Regions from separate parts of the Pseudomonas reactans genome, predicted to be linked through region 2. Evidence: predicted binding sites of a transcription regulator. Region 2 holds the regulator's gene; each other region holds the start of a gene.

Region 1 (3,197 bases), on a different contig from region 2:
CGGGTGAGGTTCAGTCCTGGTTTTCGGTATTGCCCACATCCGCCGCTTCATCCAGATCGTTGAGCGGCACTTCTGCATCGTCCATCAATGAACCGGGGTCTTCATTACCGGGATCGTTGAGTTCATCGTCGAGTTCTTTGGACATGACCGTCTCCTCTAACCGCCTTGGGTGTCGATATCGGCATCGGTTTCAGGCTTGGGCTCAGGCTTGGGCTTGAAGTCTGGACTGTAGTCGTTTTCCTTGGCCTTGGGATCTTTTGCTGGCACCGGATCTTTGGGCGCATCGGCACCGGTGGCGGGTTGTTTGTCTGTGCTCATGGCTTACCTCTCGGAAAATGTCGCCTGGGTAGAGTTAAGGTCATGCCCGGGGTGATGAAGTTCCATCGGCTTACGACCCTGGATTGTCGACCTGGATGTAGAACGCATAAGTGGCGAGCAGTACCCAGAACACCATGAACAGCCACGGCGCGCGCATGGAGAACAGCAGCGACTTGCGGTAGCCCTTGTGCGACGACTCCATCTCGGAAAACAGCGGCGATTCGTCGTACGCCATGCCCATCACCGGCTCGCTGCGCAACAGCTCGCTTTGCTTAAAGTGCCAGTGATCGATGATGTCATACGCCGCGCGGATCCCTGGCCAGGCGTTGAGGGAGCTGAGGATGCCCAGCGCCGCGAGGAAGATCGGCACCACCACGGTGAACAACTTGCCCCACTCGGGGTTGAGGTTGCCCATGCCCGACACAAAGGCGATCACCAGGAACGACTGCGCGGTGAGGTAGGCGTCAGTGCGGTTGGCGAGGATGGTGGTTTCGTACTGGATTTCGCGCCGGTAAAAGTCGAGGCGGTCCTTGGGCGAACCGAAGATCTTGGCGTTGTGCTCGCTGTGATCGGGCAGGCTCGATTCCGGGGTTTGCGGTGAGATGATTCTGGGCACGGCGGTGCTCCATGCAGGTTCGTGTGCCGTTAGAAGAATCGGGGGTGGGTGAAGTTCAAGTTTGTTCATGCACCAAATCGGAGCATGGGTAGCCCCATGAATGGGAGCGCCGGCCCGTTTGAATAGGCCCCTGCCCAACAAATGGAGGGTTTGCGGTATTCCGGCACAAGCATTGCTTTATCCATTCATCTGCCCGGATACAGGAGCATTGGTTACCCCCCGACCCAGAGCCGACCCCATAAGAAAGTAAGGACCAGGCCCATTGGCACCCACCGCCACGGGCTCATAAAAAATGCGTTTTTTGAAACGGCAGTGCCACCTCTGTTCCTCTCGGCACTGACAAGGTACTGGAATGGCTCGATCTTTCTTTGATGAAATGAATGACGCAAACGGCGTATGCCGTGCGCATTACCAGGATTTTTCCCGCTGGCTGGCGAATACGCCGCCGGAACTGCTGGCCCAGCGTCGCCGTGAAGCCGATTTGCTGTTCCACCGCGCCGGGATCACCTTCACACTGTATGGCGACGAGCAAGACACCGAGCGCCTGATCCCCTTCGACATCATCCCGCGCAGCATCCCCGCCAGTGAGTGGAGCGTGATCGAACGCGGCTGTATCCAGCGCGTCAACGCGCTGAACATGTTCCTCGCCGACATCTACCACGACCAGCGCATCATCAAGGCCGGGATCATTCCAGCGGAGCAGGTGCTGGGCAACGAGGGTTACCAGAAAGCCATGGTCGGCCTGGACCTGCACCGCGACATCTATTCGCACATTTCCGGCGTGGACCTGGTGCGCGACGGTGACGGCACCTACTACGTGCTTGAAGACAACCTGCGCACCCCCAGCGGCGTGAGCTACATGCTCGAAGACCGCAAGATGATGATGCGCCTCTTCCCCGAGGTGTTCGCCAAGCAACGTATCGCGCCGGTGGACCACTACCCCAACCTGCTGCTCAAGACCCTGAAAAGCTCAAGCCGCCTGGACAACCCTAACGTGGTGGTGCTGACGCCAGGCCGCTTCAACAGCGCGTTCTTTGAACATGCGTTCCTGGCCCGTGAAATGGGCGTTGAGTTGGTAGAGGGCGCGGACCTGTTCGTGCAGGACCTCAAGGTGTTCATGCGCACCACCGACGGCCCCAAGCCGGTAGATGTGATCTACCGGCGTATCGACGACGCTTTCCTCGACCCCAAGGCCTTCAACCCGGAGTCGATGCTCGGGGTTCCCGGCCTGGTCGCCGCCTATTGCGCCGGCAATGTGGTGCTGGCCAACGCGATTGGCACCGGCGTAGCCGACGACAAATCGATCTACCCCTATGTGCCGGAAATGATCCGTTTCTACCTGGATGAAGAACCGGTGTTACAGAACGTACCGACTTTCCAGTGCCGCAAGCCGGATGAACTGTCCCACGTGCTGGCCAACCTGCCGGAACTGGTGGTCAAGGAAACCCAGGGCTCCGGCGGCTACGGCATGCTGGTCGGTCCGGCCTCCAGCGCCGCCGAGATCGAGGATTTCCGCCAACGCATCAAGGCCAGGCCCCACGCCTACATCGCCCAGCCGACCCTGAGCCTGTCCACCTGCCCGACCTTTGTCGAAAACGGCATCGCCCCACGGCATATCGACCTGCGGCCCTTTGTACTCTCAGGCAAGGAAACCCGCCTGGTGCCCGGTGGCCTCACCCGCGTGGCGCTGAAGGAAGGCTCGTTGATCGTCAATTCGTCGCAAGGCGGCGGAACCAAGGACACCTGGGTGGTGGAGGGCTGAGTATGTTGAGTAGAACCGCCGCAGATTTGTACTGGATGTCCCGTTACCTGGAACGCGCCGAGAACCTGGCGCGCATGCTCGAAGTCAGTTATTCCCTGTCGTTGATGCCCCAGGCCGGGCGCAGTGACGGGCTGGATGAGCTGGCCATGTCGTTGCTCAGCAGCGGCACCCTCGACAGCTACCTGGAACGTCATAAACAGCTAGACGCCGAGCGCATGCTGCACTTTTTTGCCCTCGACGAAGAAAACCCCGCGAGCATCTACAACTGCCTGCGCGCCGCTCGCGGCAATGCCCATGCGGTACGCGGGCGCATCACCGCCGACATGTGGGAAAACCTCAACGCCACCTGGCTCGAAATGCGCAGCATCGCCGCCGGCGGCTTGGCGCGGCATGGCATCAGCCATTTCTGTGACTGGGTCAAGCAGCGTTCGCACCTGTTCCGGGGAGCGACGTCGGGGACGATCATGCGCAATGACGCCTACCGGTTTATCCGCCTCGGCA
Region 2 (3,197 bases):
GGCGTTGACCCGATCTCGGTCGGCGACATCAAGCAGATCATCCATCACCTCAAGGCCAAGGGCATTGGCGTGCTGATCACTGACCACAACGTCCGTGAAACCCTCGATATCTGCGAAACCGCGTATATCGTCAACGATGGCCAACTGATCGCCGAAGGCGATTCCGCCACCATCCTGGCCAACGAACTGGTCAAGGAAGTGTACCTGGGTCACGAGTTCCGCCTGTAAACACCGTGGTGTCACGGCCGTTTGCCGAGGTGCGCGGGAGTCAATGAAAACCTCCGGATTTTTATTGTTACCGCGCTCTAGGCAAAGCACCCGACATCAGGCATATAATTTGCTTATGTTTGGCGCTCACGCGCCCTGTCGTGGATGGCGCATTGCGCCGGCGAATAAGGTGTTAAGCCCCTGCCATGAAACCATCGCTAGTCCTGAGAATGGGCCAGCAGCTGACGATGACACCGCAGCTGCAACAGGCCATCCGCCTGCTCCAATTGTCGACCCTGGACCTGCAACAGGAAATCCAGGAGGCCCTGGAGTCCAATCCGATGCTCGAACGCCAGGAAGAAGGCGACGACTTCGATAACGCAGACCCGCTGGCCGATAACATCGAGCAAAAACCCAATTCCGACGTGCAGGAACCCTCCTATCAGGAAACCGCCCCTACGGTGGATAACCTTGAGGAAGGCGAATGGAATGAACGCATCCCCAACGAACTTCCCGTCGACACGGCCTGGGAAGACGTCTACCAGACCAGCGCCAGCAGCCTGCCCAGCAATGACGATGACGAGTGGGACTTCACCACCCGCACCTCCGCCGGTGAAAGCCTGCAGAGCCACCTGCTGTGGCAACTGAACCTGGCGCCGATGTCGGACACCGATCGCCTGATCGCCGTGACCCTGATCGACTGCATCAACAACCAGGGTTATCTAGACGAGACGCTCGAAGAGATTCTTGAGGCCTTCGACCCGGAACTGGATATCGAGCTGGACGAGATCGAAGCCGTCCTGCACCGCATCCAGCAATTCGAGCCTGCCGGGATCGGCGCGCGAACCCTGAGCGAATGCCTGCTGCTGCAATTGCGCCAACTGCCGGCCAAAACCCCCTGGCTCGCAGAGGCCCAGCGCCTGGTCACCGATTACATCGACCTACTGGGCAGTCGCGACTACAGCCAGTTGATGCGCCGTATGAAGCTCAAGGAAGACGACCTACGCCAGGTCATCGAGCTGGTACAGAGCCTCAACCCGCGCCCGGGTTCGCAAATCGAGTCCAGCGAAGCCGAATACGTGGTGCCTGACGTGATCGTGCGCAAGGACAACGAGCGCTGGCTGGTTGAACTGAACCAGGAATCGGTGCCACGCCTGCGCGTCAACCCGCAATATGCCGGTTTCGTACGCCGCGCCGATACCAGTGCCGATAACACCTTCATGCGCAACCAGTTGCAAGAAGCCCGCTGGTTCATCAAGAGCCTGCAAAGCCGCAACGAAACCCTGATGAAAGTGGCCACCCAGATTGTCGAGCACCAGCGCGGCTTCCTGGAATACGGCGACGAAGCGATGAAACCGCTGGTACTGCATGACATCGCCGAAGCAGTCGGCATGCACGAGTCGACGATTTCCCGGGTCACCACGCAGAAATTCATGCATACCCCACGGGGTATTTATGAACTGAAATACTTTTTCTCCAGCCACGTCAGCACCTCCGAAGGCGGTGAATGCTCGTCCACGGCGATCCGCGCGATCATCAAAAAACTGGTTGCCGCGGAAAATCAGAAAAAGCCATTGAGTGACAGTAAGATCGCTGGTTTACTGGAGGCACAAGGCATTCAGGTCGCCCGTCGAACCGTCGCCAAGTACCGCGAGTCCCTCGGGATCGCGCCTTCCAGCGAGCGTAAGCGTTTGATGTGACGGGCGGGCCACAGCGTTCCAGTGGCAGGCGCTTTTGCCTGCCGCTTTATGCACTGGCAACGAAGGAGAAGCTGTATGCAAGTCAACATCAGTGGACACCAGCTGGAAGTCACCAAACCCCTGCGCGAATACACCGAAAGCAAGCTGAACAAGCTGGCAGGGCATTTTGACAAGATCACCAACGTGCAGGTCATCATGGAGGTCGATAAGCTCAAGCAGAAAATCGAGGCCACCCTGCACGTACCGAATGCAAAGCTCGTCGCCAATGCGGAGCATGAAGACATGTACGCGGCGATCGACTCGCTCTACGACAAGCTGGACCGCCAACTCATAAAGCATAAGGAAAAGAATCTGCACCTGATGCAAGGTACAGGTCGTTAAATCTCCCCCCATGATCCGACTTGAAACCATCCTGACCCCCGGCCGTTCCCTCGTGAACGTGCCGGGCGGCAGCAAAAAGAAAGCCCTCGAACAAATTGCCAACCTGATCGCGCGCGAAGTGCCGGATCTGGAGATGCAAGATGTCTTCGATGCGCTGATTGCCCGTGAAAAACTCGGTTCCACCGGTTTTGGCAACGGCATCGCCATTCCTCACTGCCGTCTCAAGGGCTGCGAAACCCCCGTCAGCGCCCTGCTGCACCTGGAAGCTCCCATCGATTTCGATGCGATCGACGGCGCCCCGGTTGACCTGCTGTTCGTGCTGCTGGTCCCGCAAGCCGCCACCGATGCGCACCTGGAACTGCTCCGGCAGATCGCCAGCATGCTCGACCGCAAGGAAGTACGCGACAAACTGCGCAGTGCCAGCAGCAATGAGGCGCTGTACCAGGTTGTCCTGGATGAACAGAACGGGCAGTAATCATGCGTTTGATCATCGTCAGCGGCCGCTCCGGCTCGGGTAAAAGCACCGCCCTCAACGTACTTGAGGATAACGGTTTCTATTGCATCGACAACCTGCCCGCCGGCCTGCTGCCGGAATTGGCGGAACGCGCGTTGATTCACACCGAACTGGCGCAACCGCTGGTCGCCGTCTCGATTGACGCCCGCAACCTGCCCAGCCACCTTGAGCGTTTCCCGCAATTACTCGAGGAAGTGCGGGCCAAGCACATTCATTGCGACGTGCTTTACTTGGATGCCGACGAAGAGACGCTGCTCAAGCGATTTTCGGAAACCCGCCGGCGTCACCCCCTCAGCAGCCCTCATCGCTCCCTGGCGGAAGCCATCGAAGACGAAACCAAGCTGCTGGGGCCGATCATTGACCTCGCCGACCTCAAGATCAACACCACCAGCCTC
Region 3 (3,197 bases), on a different contig from region 2:
GAACTCTGGCAATTCATCCAGGAACAACACGCCGTGGTGGGCGAGGGTAATTTCTCCCGGTTGCGGCTTTGACCCGCCCCCTACTAACGCCGGGCCCGACGCTGAATGGTGCGGCTGGCGAAACGGCCTGTGGGGCCAGTGGCTCAAGGGCGCCAGGCTGACAACCGACTGAATCGCAGCCACTTCCAAGGCTTCCTGCTCACTCAACGGTGGCAATAAACCCGGCAGCCGACTGGCGAGCAAGGTCTTGCCGGTGCCGGGCGGGCCGCTGAACAGCAGGTTATGCGCCCCCGCCGCGGCAATCAGCAGTGCGCGCTTGGCAGCGAGCTGGCCCTGTACTTCGCTCAAGTCCGGGTAAGGCTTGTTCAGATACAGCAAACCATCGGATTTGTAGGGCTCGATAGGCTGATGTCCATTCAGGTGAGCCACCACCTGCAGCAAATGATCCACCGCGATCACTTTCAACCCCGACGCCAGGCAAGCTTCCTCGGCATTCGCGCGCGGCACTATCACGGTGCGCCCGGCCTTGCGTGCCGCCAAGGCCGCCGGCAACACGCCTTTCACTGCCCGCACTTCGCCGGACAGTGCCAGTTCTCCCAGGCATTCCACGTCGTCGAGCATCAACGCCGGCACCTGCACGCTGGCCGCCAGGATTCCCAGGGCAATCGCCAGGTCAAAACGCCCGCCGTCCTTGGGCAGGTCGGCGGGCGCCAGGTTCAGCGTGATGCGGCGGGCAGGGTATTGCAGCGCAGAATTGAGAATGGCGCTGCGCACCCGGTCCTTGCTTTCCTTGACCGCCGTTTCCGGCAAACCCACCAGTGTCAGCGACGGCAGACCATTAGCCATGTGCACTTCGACGGTGACGGCGGGGGCTTCCACGCCAATCTGGGCGCGGCTGTGGACGATGGCGAGGGACATGCTCGTTCCTTGAAAAGAGGGCCGCTTCCTGCGGTTTTTCAAGGGTAGACGAGGTGGGGAAAAGCGAAGCAGGGGAGGTTTTACAGAACGTATCCACAGCTATGGAGAACCAACTGTAGGAGCGAGCTTGCTCGCGAAGATCGTCAACGATAACGCAGCGAATCTGGTTTGATGCGGCGCTCTCGGGTTCTTCGCGAGCAAGGGAGTTTTTATTCGGCGGGTGGGTTTAAACGCGCTTCCAGCTCAGCGACTTTTGCTTCCAAGCTTTCCAACCGCGCACGCGTGCGGGCGAGCACCACCATCTGGCTATCAAACTCTTCCCGGCTCACCAGGTCGAGTTTGCTGAACCCGCTTTGCAGCAATGCCTTGAATTGGCTTTCGATTTCATTGCGGGGCAACGGCGTGTCACCGCTGAACAGGCGAGAGGCGTGGCCGCTCAGGGCGTCGAGGAGGTCTTTGGGCGCGAGCATGGGAAATATTCCGGAAAACTGTTGGCCAGCAGTGTATCACGCAGCGTCTATAGTCTTTTTCACGACGGCGGGCGCACGCTTTTCGCGCAGAGGGTCGGGCGGCGGCGCACTGTTTTTGTGCGCATTGCCACCCTCCAAATGCCCGGCAGGTGGGCATAAGTGGGCAAAGGACTGATTTCAGTGGTTTTTACGGAGCTGGCAAGGTTTCTGCTTAGACGATCATGACCCATGCACTGATGCAGTCGCTGTGACGAATGCAGTGCGCCGACGGATCAGGGGTACAGGTTTCGTCACCAGTGGTTCGCGGGCGTCGCAAAGGCAAATGCCGAGGCGACGACGCGTTACAAAGCCAGGCACTGCGCTTAGACTTGAGACGGGTTTGTTTTCCTGGGGCAAGTCCACCAATTCGGGAGAGAGTTTTCATGAAGCTAGTCACTGCCATCATCAAGCCGTTCAAGTTGGACGATGTGCGCGAGTCGTTGTCCGAGATCGGCGTGCAGGGCATTACCGTTACTGAGGTCAAAGGCTTCGGTCGGCAGAAGGGTCATACAGAGCTGTATCGCGGCGCGGAATACGTGGTCGATTTCCTGCCGAAGGTGAAGATTGATGTCGCCATTGACGACAAGGATCTTGATCGGGTTATCGAGGCGATAACCAAGGCCGCCAACACCGGCAAGATCGGTGACGGCAAGATCTTCGTGGTCAATCTGGAACAGGCTATTCGCATCCGTACCGGCGAAACCGATACCGACGCAATCTAAGCCGCCAAACCCCAACGCCCCAGGAGAAAACAATATGACTCTGCGTAAATTCGCAGGGCTCGGAGCCCTGTTGTCCATCGTAATGCCAAGCCTGGCCATGGCGGCAGACGAAGTGGCTGCTCCAGTCCTCAATTCCGGCGACACCGCCTGGATGCTGACCGCCACCGCTTTGGTGCTGTTCATGACCATCCCTGGCCTGGCGCTGTTCTACGGCGGCATGGTCCGCTCAAAGAATATTCTGTCGGTGATGATGCAGTGTTTCGCGATCACCGGCCTGATCAGCATCCTCTGGGTCGTCTACGGCTACAGCATCGCGTTCGATACCACCGGTATGGAACAGGGTGTGGTCAACTTCAATTCCTTCTTCGGCGGCATGGGCAAGGCGTTCCTGGCGGGCGTGACTCCGGCCAGCATCACCGGCCCTGCGGCATTGTTTCCGGAAGCCGTGTTCATCACCTTCCAGATGACGTTCGCCATCATCACCCCGGCGCTGATCGTCGGTGCCTTCGCTGAGCGTATGAAGTTCTCTGCGATGCTGATCTTCATGGCGATCTGGTTCACCCTGGTCTACGCGCCGATCGCGCACATGGTGTGGAGCGGCAACGGTGGCCTGATGTGGGACTGGGGCGTGCTGGACTTCGCCGGCGGCACCGTGGTGCATATCAACGCCGGTGTGGCTGGCCTGGTGGCGTGCATCGTGCTCGGCAAGCGCAAAGGCTTCCCGACCACCCCGATGGCTCCGCATAACCTGGGTTACACCCTGATCGGCGCGGCGATGCTGTGGATCGGCTGGTTTGGCTTCAACGCAGGCTCCGCGGCTGCGGCCAACGGCACTGCCGGCATGGCGATGCTGGTCACCCAGATCGCTACCGCTGCTGCGGCGCTGGGCTGGATGTTCGCCGAGTGGATCACCCACGGTAAGCCAAGCGCACTGGGCATTGCCTCGGGCGTAGTCGCTGGCCTGGTTGCTATCACCCCAGCCGCAGGCACCGTGGGCCCGATGGGCGCCCTGGTGATCGGCCTGGTTGCCGGTGTGATCTGCTTCTTC
Region 4 (3,197 bases), on a different contig from region 2:
GGTGGATCTTGTTCTGGATACCGTCCAGGCCGGCCATTACCAGGGCTGCGAAGGCCAGGTACGGGTTGGCTGCTGGATCCGGGAAGCGAGCTTCGATACGGCGAGCGCGAGGGCTGGACACGTAAGGAATACGGATCGAAGCGGAACGGTTACGCGCCGAGTAGGCCAGCATTACCGGGGCTTCGAAACCTGGGACCAGACGCTTGTAGGAGTTGGTCGACGGGTTGGTGAAGCCGTTCAGGGCCTTACCGTGCTTGATGATACCGCCGATGAAGTACAGGGCAGTGTCGGACAGGCCGGCATAACCTTCGCCAGCGAAGGTGTTCTTGCCATCTTTGGCGATGGACAGGTGAACGTGCATACCCGAACCGTTATCGCCGTACAGAGGCTTCGGCATGAAGGTAGCGGTACGGCCGTAAGCTACGGCAGTGTTGTGTACGCAGTACTTCAGGGTTTGAACTTCGTCAGCCTTGGCAACCAGGGTGTTGAACTTCACACCGATTTCGTTCTGACCGGCAGTGGCCACTTCGTGGTGGTGCACTTCGATGACCAGGCCCATGTCTTCCATGGCGTTGCACATGGAGGTACGGATTTCGTGGTCGTGGTCGAACGGCGGAACTGGGAAGTAGCCACCTTTGATGCCTGGACGGTGGCCATGGTTGCCGCCTTCCACGTCTTGGTCGGACATCCAGGAGCCTTGTTCGGAGTAGATCTTGAACATGGAACCGGAGATGTCGGACTTGAACTTCACTTGGTCGAAGATGAAGAATTCTGGCTCTGGGCCTACGAATACGGTGTCACCGATACCGGTGGACTTCAGGTATTCCTCGGCACGCTTGGCGATCGCACGTGGGTCGCGGTCGTAGCCTTGCATGGTCGAAGGCTCGATCACGTCGCATACCAGGATCAGGGTCGGCTCTTCGGTGAACGGGTCGAGTACGGCAGTGCTGTCGTCCGGCATCAGGATCATGTCGGAGGCTTCGATGCCTTTCCAGCCAGCGATGGAGGAACCGTCGAACATTTTGCCTTCTTCGAAGAAAGCTTCATCCAGCGCGTCGCGAGCCGGCATGGTCACGTGGTGCTGAGTGCCTTTGGTGTCCGTGAAGCGCAGATCAATCCATTTAACGTCATGATCTTTGATGAGTTGAACCGACTTCGACATAGTGTCCTCCGGGTGGCTTCGGGCTGGGGTAGTGGAGTTAGCCCTTAGAATGTGGGTGATGCCGGCGCGGATAGTCCGCCATGGCAACCTGCCTCACAAGAGAGCAAATTGCATGCCAGTGCGCCAACATGGGTTTTCTGCTCCAAAAACGCCCCTATAAAGGTGCATTGCGACAAAAGCCCAAAAATAGCGCACCGCAATGTAGCGCAAAGGCGCATAAATGCACCTCTTTAGTGCGTTGCGCTTGCGATGCATATTAACTGGTTAAACCTTGAGCGATTTCCGCTATAATCCGCGCCCCCCTTTTTCAGCAGGCCCGGCGCGCGCTGTTTCCATGAAATTAATCGTTAAAGTCTTCCCCGAGATCACCATCAAAAGCCGACCGGTACGGACGCGTTTCATCCGTCAATTGGCCAAGAACATCCGTGCCGTGCTCCGCGATCTGGACCCGGCTGTGGTGGTGAACGGCGTGTGGGACAACCTCGAGCTGGAAACCCGCGTCACCGAGCCCAAAGCCTTGAAGGACATGACCGAGCGCCTGAGTTGCATGCCTGGCATCGCGCATTTCCTGCAGGTGGATGAGTACCCGCTGGGCGACTTCGACGACATCACCGAGAAGTGCAAACAGCACTACGGCAGTGAGCTGGAAGGCAAGATCTTTTCGGTGCGCTGCAAGCGTGCCGGCAAGCACACTTTCAGCTCCATGGATGTCGAGAAATACGTCGGCAGCAAGCTGCGTCGCGAGTGCGGCGCCGCCGGAATTTCCCTGAAAGCGCCGCAAATTGAAGTGCGCATGGAAATTCGCGACCAACGGTTGTTTGTCATCCACAGCCAGCACAACAGCATCGGCGGCTACCCGCTGGGCGCCCTGGAACAGACCCTGGTCTTGATGTCCGGTGGTTTCGATTCCACGGTTGCCGCTTACCAGATCATGCGCCGTGGCCTGATGAGCCACTTCTGCTTCTTTAACCTGGGCGGGCGTGCACACGAATTGGGCGTGATGGAAGTCGCGCACTTTATCTGGAAGAAGTACGGCAGCTCCCAACGCGTGCTATTTGTGAGCGTACCGTTCGAGGAAGTGCTGGGCGAAATTCTCGGCAAAGTCGATAACGGTCATATGGGCGTGGTATTGAAGCGTATGATGTTGCGCGCCGCGTCGCAGATTGCCGACCGCTTGCAGATCGACGCGCTGGTGACTGGCGAGGCGATCTCCCAGGTGTCCAGCCAGACGCTGCCGAACCTGTCGATCATCGACTGCGTTACTGAGAAGCTGGTGTTGCGCCCGCTGATCGCCAGCCACAAGCAGGACATCATCGACCTGGCAGAAGAAATCGGCACCGCCGACTTCGCCAAGCACATGCCCGAGTACTGCGGGGTCATCTCGGTAAACCCCAAGACCCACGCCAAGCGTCATCGCGTGGAGCATGAAGAGAAAGAATTCGACATGGCGATTCTGGAGCGTGCGCTCGAGAACGCCAAACTGGTCCCGATCGATCGCGTAATCGACGAACTGGGCCAGGATGTGAAGATCGAAGAAGTCAGCGAAGCCCTGGCCGGCCAGATCGTCGTCGACATCCGTCACCCGGATGCCGCTGAAGATGAGCCGCTGGAAATTCCTGGCATCGACGTACAAACGCTGCCGTTCTATGCATTGAACGCGCGTTTCAAGGAACTGGATAACAGCCGTCAGTACCTGCTGTATTGCGACAAAGGCGTGATGAGTCGCCTGCATGCCCACCATTTGCTCAGTGAGGGGCATGCCAATGTGCGCGTTTATCGACCGAGCTAAGAGCCCGGGGCTGTTTGCCTGTGGCCTGCGTCACCGGCCCCCCGACTCTGCCGTCAAGCTGTAACGGCAAGGCCTGACTCTACTGTTAATCGCTGCCACGACCTGTCAGCACACCGAATCCTCTGATCGAGATACACAAGTGATCGAAAATCTACGTAACATCGCCATCATTGCTCACGTTGACCATGGTAAAACCACCCTGGTAGACAAACTCCTGCGTCAATCCGGCACCCTGGAGCGCAACGA

What was found. The regulator sigma-54, encoded in region 2, starts transcription at its own class of promoters, with help from an activator protein. The targets are predictions, from matches to a motif close to ANTGGCATNNANNTTGCTNT.
Region 1: a site for sigma-54 is predicted at 1,094-1,113, ahead of HX793_RS09730 (circularly permuted type 2 ATP-grasp protein). Genes of this name have one in related genera too.
Region 3: a site for sigma-54 is predicted at 1,583-1,602, ahead of glnK (P-II family nitrogen regulator). Genes of this name have one in related genera too.
Region 4: a site for sigma-54 is predicted at 1,263-1,282, ahead of glnA (type I glutamate--ammonia ligase). Genes of this name have one in related genera too.

What each region holds. Positions count from the first base shown of each region.
Region 1 is NZ_JACAQP010000007.1:154,370-157,566, reverse strand. Features, by position in the region: gene HX793_RS09745 (LysR family transcriptional regulator) at 1-7, shown strand, start outside; gene HX793_RS31220 (hypothetical protein) at 11-145, opposite strand; gene HX793_RS09740 (hypothetical protein) at 157-318, opposite strand; gene HX793_RS09735 (hypothetical protein) at 389-934, opposite strand; gene HX793_RS09730 (circularly permuted type 2 ATP-grasp protein) at 1,287-2,696, shown strand; gene HX793_RS09725 (alpha-E domain-containing protein) at 2,699-3,197, shown strand, end outside.
Region 2 is NZ_JACAQP010000005.1:233,876-237,072, reverse strand. Features, by position in the region: gene lptB (LPS export ABC transporter ATP-binding protein) at 1-228, shown strand, start outside; gene HX793_RS05460 (RNA polymerase factor sigma-54) at 414-1,907, shown strand; gene hpf (ribosome hibernation-promoting factor, HPF/YfiA family) at 1,983-2,288, shown strand; gene ptsN (PTS IIA-like nitrogen regulatory protein PtsN) at 2,299-2,763, shown strand; gene rapZ (RNase adapter RapZ) at 2,766-3,197, shown strand, end outside.
Region 3 is NZ_JACAQP010000004.1:87,863-91,059, forward strand. Features, by position in the region: gene HX793_RS03810 (YifB family Mg chelatase-like AAA ATPase) at 1-918, opposite strand, end outside; gene HX793_RS03815 (accessory factor UbiK family protein) at 1,128-1,388, opposite strand; gene glnK (P-II family nitrogen regulator) at 1,811-2,149, shown strand; gene HX793_RS03825 (ammonium transporter) at 2,184-3,197, shown strand, end outside.
Region 4 is NZ_JACAQP010000006.1:209,844-213,040, forward strand. Features, by position in the region: gene glnA (type I glutamate--ammonia ligase) at 1-1,162, opposite strand, end outside; gene thiI (tRNA uracil 4-sulfurtransferase ThiI) at 1,497-2,951, shown strand; gene typA (translational GTPase TypA) at 3,091-3,197, shown strand, end outside.